Regions from separate parts of the Streptomyces angustmyceticus genome, predicted to be linked through region 1. Evidence: predicted binding sites of a transcription regulator. Region 1 holds the regulator's gene; the other holds the start of a gene.
The links. Region 1 encodes HrcA, which represses chaperone genes, less so after heat shock. Its sites were predicted from a motif close to TTNGCACTCNGNNNNNCNGAGTGCNAA; they were not measured.

Region 1 (4,245 bases):
TGCAGGTGGTGCAGACGACGGCGGTGTCGACCTGGATGTCCTTGGTCGTGCCGAAGGCCGCTTCGTTCAGCTCGATGTCGAGCCGGATCATGGCGTCCTGCCCGCGGCGGGTGCGCGAGCGCGGACCGCGCTGCGACGCGGTGCCGAAGAAGGCGTCCATGATGTCGGAGAAGTTGCCGAAGCCCGCGCCGAAGCCGCCCGCGCCCTGGCCGCCGTTGGCCTGCGAGAGGGGGTCCCCGCCGAGGTCGTAGACCTGCTTCTTCTGCGGGTCCGACAGCACCTCGTAAGCGGCGTTGATCTCCTTGAACCGCTCCTGGGTCTTGGGGTCCGGATTGACGTCCGGGTGCAGCTCGCGCGCCAGCCGGCGGAAGGCCTTCTTGATCTGGTCCTGCGAGGCGTCGCGGCCGACACCGAGGACCGAGTAGTAATCCGTGGCCACTTACGACTCCGCGAGGATTTGTCCGACGTAACGTGCCACTGCGCGTACCGCTCCCATCGTTCCGGGGTAGTCCATGCGGGTCGGTCCGACCACGCCGAGTTTGGCGACTGCCTCGTCGCCCGAACCGTAGCCGACCGTGACGACCGATGTGGACGCCAGGCCTTCGTGGGCATTCTCATGCCCGATGCGTACGGTCATGCCCGAGTCCTTGGCCTCCCCGAGCAGCTTGAGCATCACCACATGCTCCTCGAGGGCCTCCAGCACCGGCCGGATCGTCAGCGGGAAGTCGTGACCGAAGCGGGTGAGATTGGCGGTGCCGCCGATCATCAGCCGTTCCTCGGTCTCTTCCACCAGAGTTTCCAGCAACACCGACAGCACTGTCGAGACCGTGCCGCGGTCGTCCTGCTCGAAGGACTCCGGGAGATCCTGCACCAACTGCGGCACATCCGCGAACCGGCGGCCGACGACCCTGCTGTTGAGCCGCGCCCGCAGATCCGCCAGGGACGTCTCGCCGAACGGCGCCTGGCAGTCGATGAGCCGCTGTTCGACCCGCCCGGTGTCCGTGATCAGGACGAGCATCAGCCGGGCCGGGGCCAGGGCCAGCAGCTCGACGTGCCGGACCGTGGACCGGGTCAGGGACGGGTACTGGACGACGGCGACCTGCCGGGTCAGCTGCGCCAGCAGCCGGACGGTGCGGCCGACCACGTCGTCGAGGTCGACGGCGCCGTCCAGGAAGTTCTGGATCGCCCGCCGCTCCGGGCTGGACAGCGGCTTGACGCCGGCCAGCTTGTCGACGAAGAGGCGGTAGCCCTTGTCGGTCGGGATCCGCCCGGCGCTGGTGTGCGGCTGGGCGATGAACCCCTCGTCCTCCAGGGCCGCCATGTCGTTGCGGATGGTGGCCGGGGAGACCCCGAGCCGATGGCGTTCGGTGAGCGCCTTGGAGCCGACCGGCTCCTCCGTCCCGACATAGTCCTGGACGATGGCACGCAGCACCTCCAGCCTGCGTTCACTGAGCATCCCGCGCACCTCCAGTCCGGCCGTCCGCCGTCTCGTCTCCCCTGGCACTCACCCGGGCCGAGTGCCAGACCTTGAGCCAGTGTACGGCCGGGTAGCACGGGCGCGGCAAGGGCCGCCGCACGGAGCACCCGCCCGATGACCGTGTTCGGCCGATCTGTCGGGCAACGCTATCGCGATGGCGCTAGCGTCTCGGTATGCACAGTGCTTGGGAAGAGGCGGGTTGGGAACGACTCGGTGACGGTGTCGCCAGGCGCCGGATGCCGGGCTGGGACGAGACGATCGGGGTGATCGCCGGCAGTACCGGAGTCATGATCGTCGACACCGGCGCGACCCTGCGCGACGGCGCGGACCTGCGCCGGACGATCCGCGGTGTGCTGGGCCGGGAAGTGACGCATGTCGCGCTCACCCACCCGCATTTCGATCATGTCCTGGGCACGGCGGCCTTCGCGGGCGTCGAGGTGTTCGGCGCGGCCGGCCTCGGCGAGCTGCTGCGCCGCGGCAAGGACGAGCTGCGCCACGACGCGGTGCGGCAGGGGGTCGCGCCCGCCGCCGCCGCGGAGGCCGCCGACCTGCTCGTCGCCCCGCACCACCAGGTGCACGGCCAGCTGACCGTCGAACTCGGCGACCGGCAGGTGCTGCTCGCCAACGTCGGCCCCGGGCACACCGCCCACGACCTGGCCGTCCTGGTGCCGGGCCGGCACGGCGAGCCGGAGATCGTCTTCTGCGGCGACCTGGTCGAGGAGTCCGGCGAGCCCCAGGCGGGCCCCGACGCGCTGCCCCAGCGGTGGCCCGGCGCGCTGGACCGGCTGCTGGCCCTAGGCGGCGAGGACGCGCGGTACGTTCCCGGGCACGGTGCCGTGGTGGACGCCGCCTTCGTCCGTACCCAACGCGACGCCCTCGCGGCCCGCTTCGGCGTCGCGCCGTCCTGACGCCGCCCCGGCCGCCCGTCCCTCACTCCGCGCCCCCTCTCCCCGAAACAGAAGCAGGCCCATGCAGAGCAAGCGCTACAGCCCCGACCTGACCCCGCCCTGGAAGAAGCAGCGCCCCGCCCCCGAGGTGCCGGCCGACCCGGATCTGGTCGTCGAGGAGGTCACCACGGGCTTCTGCGGCGCCGTGATCCGCTGCGAGAAGACGGCCGAGGGCCCGACGGTCACCCTGGAGGACCGCTTCGGCAAGCACCGGGTCTTCCCGATGACCCCGCGCGGTTTCCTCCTGGAGGGCAAGGCCGTCACCCTCGTACGCCCCCAGGGCCGCCCGGCGCCGGGCGGCCCGGCCCGTACGGCCTCCGGCTCGCTCGCCGTGCCCGGCGCCCGCGCGCGGGTCGCCCGCGCCGGGCGCATCTATGTGGAGGGCCGGCACGACGCCGAGCTGGTGGAGCGGGTGTGGGGCGACGACCTGCGCATCGAGGGCGTCGTCGTGGAGTACCTGGAGGGCATCGACGACCTGCCGGCGATCGTCCGCGGCTTCGCCCCCGGCCCGGACGCCCGCCTCGGCGTCCTCGTCGACCACCTCGTGCCCGGTTCGAAGGAGTCGCGCATCGCGGCCGGGGTGACCGGGGACCACGCCCTGGTGGTGGGCCACCCCTACATCGACATCTGGGAGGCCGTGAAGCCGTCCTCGGTCGGCATCGCGGCCTGGCCGTCCGTCCCGCACGGCCAGGACTGGAAGACGGGCGTGTGCCGGGCACTGGGCTGGCCGGAGAACACCGGCGCCGCCTGGCAGCGCATCCTGTCCTGCGTGCGCTCCTACAAGGACCTGGAGCCGGCGCTGCTGGGGCGGGTGGAGGAGCTGATCGACTTCGTCACGGCCGGCGGTGGCGGGTGACGGCGGGAAGGGTGCCGAACCGGGAGGTGTCCAGCGTGATGCCGAGGGCGTCGACGCGGAGAGAAACACCGAACGGGACGGTGCGCCGAACCTCGTAGTCGGCGTCCTCTCCCGCGCCGCACGGCTCCGTCAGCAGGACACAGCGGGCGTCGTACGGGTCGATGATCAGGTACGCGGGGACGGCCCCTGCGGCGTAGACGGAGCGCTTCAGGCCGTAGTCGCGGTCGGCGCTGCGCAGGGACACCACCTCGAGCAACAGGGTCACGTCCGAAGCGGGGACGAGCCATCCGCAGCCGTCGGGCCGTTCGCGCTCCATCACCACGAGATCGGGCTGCGGCTTGCTGACGTCCCCCGGGAACGAGACGTGCAGCGTCGCGAACCTGTGCCAGCGGTCGTGCGGAATCTGGCCCACCACGTCGCTGACGATCCTGTTGTGGACGATATCCGTCCCGCCGGTCAGCAGAATCTCCCGGCGCAGGAGCTCCGCCCGCAGCCCCTCCGGCGGCTCGAACGCCGCGAAGTACTCCTCGATGTGCTGATCGTGCACCGTGACCAACCGCCCAACTGCCCTTGCCTGCCGGGGTATTGCCTGCAGCCTAGGGACGGCGTGGCCGGGTGGGCCGGGTCTCCGGGTGAGATCCCCCGACCGAGTGATCAGTCCACCAGATCCCGCACCACCGCGTCCGCCAGCAACCGTCCGCGGAGGGTCAGGACGGCCCGCCCCGCCTCGTACGGGCCGGGCTCCAGCAGGCCGTCGGCCAGTGCGCGGGAGGCCGCCCGGGCGCCCGCCGGGGCGAGGATGTCCAGGGGGCAGCCGTCCGCGAGGCGGAGTTCGAGGAGGATGCGTTCGACGCGGCGGTCCTCGTCCGAGAGGAGTTCGCGGCCGGCGCCCGGGGAGCGGCCCTCGGTGAGGGCCTGGGCGTAGGCGCCGGGGTGTTTGACGTTCCACCAGCGGACGCCGCCGA
Region 2 (4,245 bases), 2.1 Mb from region 1:
GGACGATGATCGTCCCCGCGCGCGAGGCTCCCGGCTAGGGAAGGTGCCAAATCCGTCTCGTGGCGAGATTCGCCGCGAGGAAGATGAGGAGAAAGGGCCTCGCCTCCATGGCTGTGCAAGTCACCGAAAACACCCCCACCGTCGCTCTGGGCCCCGCTGTCGCCCTGTCCTGCCGCGAGTGCGGGCAGCGCAACCCGCTCGGCCCGATCTTCGCGTGCCAGGACTGTTTCGGGCCGCTCGAAGTCGCGTACGACCTGCCGAGCGGCGACCCCGAGAGCCTGCGGAAGCAGATCGAGGCCGGTCCGGACAACATCTGGCGCTACGCCCCGCTGCTGCCCGTCCCCGCCGACGTGGCCGACAAGCCCAACCTGAACCCCGGCTTCACCAAGCTGGTCAAGGCCGACCGGCTCGCCGCCGAGCTGGGCGTCACCGGCGGTCTGTACGTCAAGGACGACTCCGGCAACCCGACGCACTCCTTCAAGGACCGCGTCGTGGCGATCGCCGTCGAGGCCGCCCGCGCCTTCGGCTTCACCACGCTGTCCTGCTCCTCGACCGGCAACCTCGCCGGCGCGGTCGGCGCCGCGGCGCGCCGGGCCGGCTTCAAGTCCTGCGTGTTCATCCCGCACGACCTGGAGGCCGGCAAGGTCGTCATGGCCGCGGTCTACGGCGGTGACCTGGTCGGCATCGAAGGCAACTACGACGACGTCAACCGCTTCTGCTCGGAGCTCATCGGCGACCCGCTGGGCGAGGGCTGGGGCTTCGTCAACGTCAATCTGCGCCCCTACTACGGCGAGGGTTCCAAGACGCTCGCCTACGAGATCTGCGAGCAGCTGGGCTGGCGGCTCCCGGACCAGATCGTCATCCCGATCGCGTCCGGCTCGCAGCTCACCAAGATCGACAAGGGGCTCAAGGAGCTGATCGCCCTCGGCCTGGTCGAGGACAAGCCGTACAAGATCTTCGGCGCCCAGGCGGAGGGCTGCTCGCCGGTGTCCGCGGCCTTCAAGGCCGGGCACGACGTGGTCCGGCCGCAGAAGCCGAAGACCATCGCCAAGTCGCTGGCGATCGGCAACCCGGCCGACGGCCCCTACGTGCTCGACATCGCCCGGCGCACCGGCGGCGCGGTCGAGGACGTCGACGACGAGCAGGTCGTGGACGCGATCAAGCTGCTGGCCAGGACGGAGGGCATCTTCGCGGAGACCGCGGGCGGCGTGACCGTCGGTGTGACCAAGAAGTTGATCGAGGAGGGTCTGCTCGACCCGTCCCTGACCACCGTCGTCCTCAACACCGGTGACGGCCTCAAGACGCTGGACGCGGTCGCCCCGACCTCCGGGCCCACGGCCACGATCCGTCCGGACCTGGACGCGTTCCGCGCGGCCGGCCTGGCCGGCTGAGGCCGCCGGTCCCGTCCGCGCACGGGGCCGCGCCACCGCCCCCGCACTCGTACTCCGCACCACCGGAAGGCATCACCATGAGCGTCAAGGTCCGCATCCCCACCATCCTCCGTACGTACACCGGCGGTCAGGCCGAGGTCGCCGCCGAGGGCGCGACCCTCTCCGAGGTGATCGCCGACCTGGAGCAGAACCACCAGGGCATCGCGGCCCGTGTGCTGGACGACGCCGGCAAGCTGCGCCGCTTCGTGAACGTGTACGTCAACGACGACGATGTGCGCTTCGAGCAGGGCCTGGAGACGCCGACCCCCGACGGCGCGGGCGTCTCCATCATTCCGGCGGTGGCCGGCGGGTGCTGATTTGCGCCAACTCTTCTCCTGCTTGACCGGAATTGCCCCGTCCGCCAGAAAGCGGACGGGGCAATTCCATGTTGTTAAAGGGGATACCATTGAGGTGATACCCCGGCGCTATCGCGCATGCGTGTGCCGAACGCATATGAGAACGGGGTCAGTTGTGCCCAAAGTGTGCGCAGCATTTGTCGCTTAAGTGCGCTATGCCCGGCCCGGCTTGCCCGGGAGAACCGGGATTTCACCTGATATTGCCGATTCCCCGGCCCCAGAATTCTCGTCCGATTGACCTGTTGCGCTGGGCATCTGTGCAGATACATTCAGCGGCGGTCGACGCGTTCCGGCGCACACCCCACGGGCCTTTCGCGGGGTGAGGTCTGACCCGGGTCCGCGGAGTGCGGTCCTGCGCAAGGGCCAGTAATAGGGGAGTTAGGCATGGCTCAGGGCACCGTCAAGTGGTTCAACGCGGAGAAGGGGTACGGCTTCATCGCGGTCGACGGTGGTGCGGATGTTTTCGTCCACTACAGCGCGATCCAGATGGACGGCTACCGCACCCTTGAGGAGGGTCAGCGGGTCGAGTTCGAGATCTCGCAGGGCCAGAAGGGGCCGCAGGCGGACATGGTCCGGGTGGCCGGCTGAGGCGCCGACCGACTGCTGCGTCGTGAAGGCCCGCACCCCGCGAGGGGTGCGGGCCTTCTGCTGTCCGCCGGCGGTCGCGGGCGCCCGTCCCGGGGTGCCCGCTCGCACCCGCCGGACGGCCGCCGCCGGGAGACGCATCCATGAAGCCGCCTTGCACTCGCGGGGTGCGAGTGCTAATCATTGCGTTAGCACTCTCCCAGTGAGAGTGACAATGAAGGACCGGGTCGGTGAGGCCCGTAGGCCGGGTGGGGCAAGGAACCGCCGCGGGTCTGCAGGTCGTCCGTCGCGGGCGCCAGCGCGGTCCGGAGCAATCCACCCCAGTCCGGGAGGACCACTTCACATGGCCAAGATCATCGCGTTCGACGAGGAGGCACGGCGCGGTCTCGAGCGCGGGATGAACCAGCTCGCCGACGCCGTCAAGGTCACCCTCGGCCCCAAGGGCCGCAACGTCGTCCTCGAGAAGAAGTGGGGCGCCCCCACGATCACCAACGATGGTGTGTCCATCGCCAAGGAGATCGAGCTCGAGGACCCGTACGAGAAGATCGGCGCCGAGCTGGTCAAGGAGGTCGCGAAGAAGACGGACGACGTCGCCGGTGACGGCACGACGACCGCGACCGTCCTGGCCCAGGCTCTGGTCCGCGAGGGCCTGCGCAACGTCGCCGCCGGCGCCAACCCGATGGCCCTCAAGCGCGGCATCGAGCGCGCCGTCGAGGCCGTCTCCGCCGCCCTGCTGGAGCAGGCCAAGGACGTGGAGACCAAGGAGCAGATCGCTTCGACCGCCTCCATCTCCGCCGCCGACACCCAGATCGGCGAGCTGATCGCCGAGGCCATGGACAAGGTCGGCAAGGAAGGCGTCATCACCGTCGAGGAGTCCCAGACCTTCGGTCTGGAGCTGGAGCTCACCGAGGGTATGCGCTTCGACAAGGGCTACATCTCGGCGTACTTCGCGACCGACATGGAGCGCATGGAAGCCGCGCTCGACGACCCGTACATCCTGATCGTCAACTCCAAGATCAGCAGCGTGAAGGACCTGCTGCCGCTCCTGGAGAAGGTCATGCAGTCCGGCAAGCCGCTGCTGATCATCGCCGAGGACGTCGAGGGCGAGGCCCTGTCGACCCTGGTCGTCAACAAGATCCGTGGCACCTTCAAGTCCGTCGCCGTCAAGGCCCCGGGCTTCGGTGACCGCCGCAAGGCCATGCTCGGCGACATCGCCATCCTCACCGGTGGCACGGTCATCTCCGAGGAGGTCGGCCTCAAGCTGGAGAACGCCGGTCTGGAGCTCCTCGGCCGCGCCCGCAAGGTCGTCATCACCAAGGACGAGACCACCATCGTCGACGGTGCCGGTGACAGCGAGCAGGTCCAGGGCCGCGTCAACCAGATCCGCGCCGAGATCGAGAACAGCGACTCGGACTACGACCGCGAGAAGCTCCAGGAGCGTCTGGCGAAGCTGGCCGGCGGCGTGGCCGTCATCAAGGCCGGTGCCGCCACCGAGGTCGAGCTCAAGGAGCGCAAGCACCGCATCGAGGACGCCGTTCGCAACGCGAAGGCGGCCGTCGAGGAGGGCATCGTCGCCGGCGGTGGCGTGGCCCTGCTGCAGGCTTCCTCGGTCTTCGAGAAGCTGGAGCTCGACGGTGACGAGGCCACCGGCGCCAACGCCGTGAAGCTCGCCCTGGAGGCCCCGCTCAAGCAGATCTCCGTCAACGGCGGCCTTGAGGGCGGCGTTGTCGTGGAGAAGGTGCGCAACCTGCCCGTGGGTCACGGCCTCAACGCCGCGACCGGCGACTACGTCGACATGATCGCCGAAGGCATCATCGACCCGGCCAAGGTCACGCGCTCCGCGCTGCAGAACGCCGCCTCCATCGCGGCGCTCT

Region 2: groL (chaperonin GroEL) is a predicted target of HrcA. The motif match lies at 2,560-2,586, and genes of this name have one in related genera.

What each region holds. Positions count from the first base shown of each region.
Region 1 is NZ_CP082945.1:5,482,496-5,486,740, reverse strand. Features, by position in the region: gene dnaJ (molecular chaperone DnaJ) at 1-439, opposite strand, end outside; gene hrcA (heat-inducible transcriptional repressor HrcA) at 440-1,456, opposite strand; gene K7396_RS24450 (MBL fold metallo-hydrolase) at 1,651-2,385, shown strand; gene K7396_RS24445 (DUF3097 domain-containing protein) at 2,447-3,280, shown strand; gene K7396_RS24440 (Uma2 family endonuclease) at 3,258-3,827, opposite strand; gene hemW (radical SAM family heme chaperone HemW) at 3,935-4,245, opposite strand, start outside.
Region 2 is NZ_CP082945.1:3,374,516-3,378,760, reverse strand. Features, by position in the region: SAM riboswitch class I at 1-90, shown strand, start outside; gene thrC (threonine synthase) at 108-1,391, shown strand; gene K7396_RS15085 (MoaD/ThiS family protein) at 1,469-1,747, shown strand; gene K7396_RS15080 (cold-shock protein) at 2,171-2,374, shown strand; gene groL (chaperonin GroEL) at 2,715-4,245, shown strand, end outside.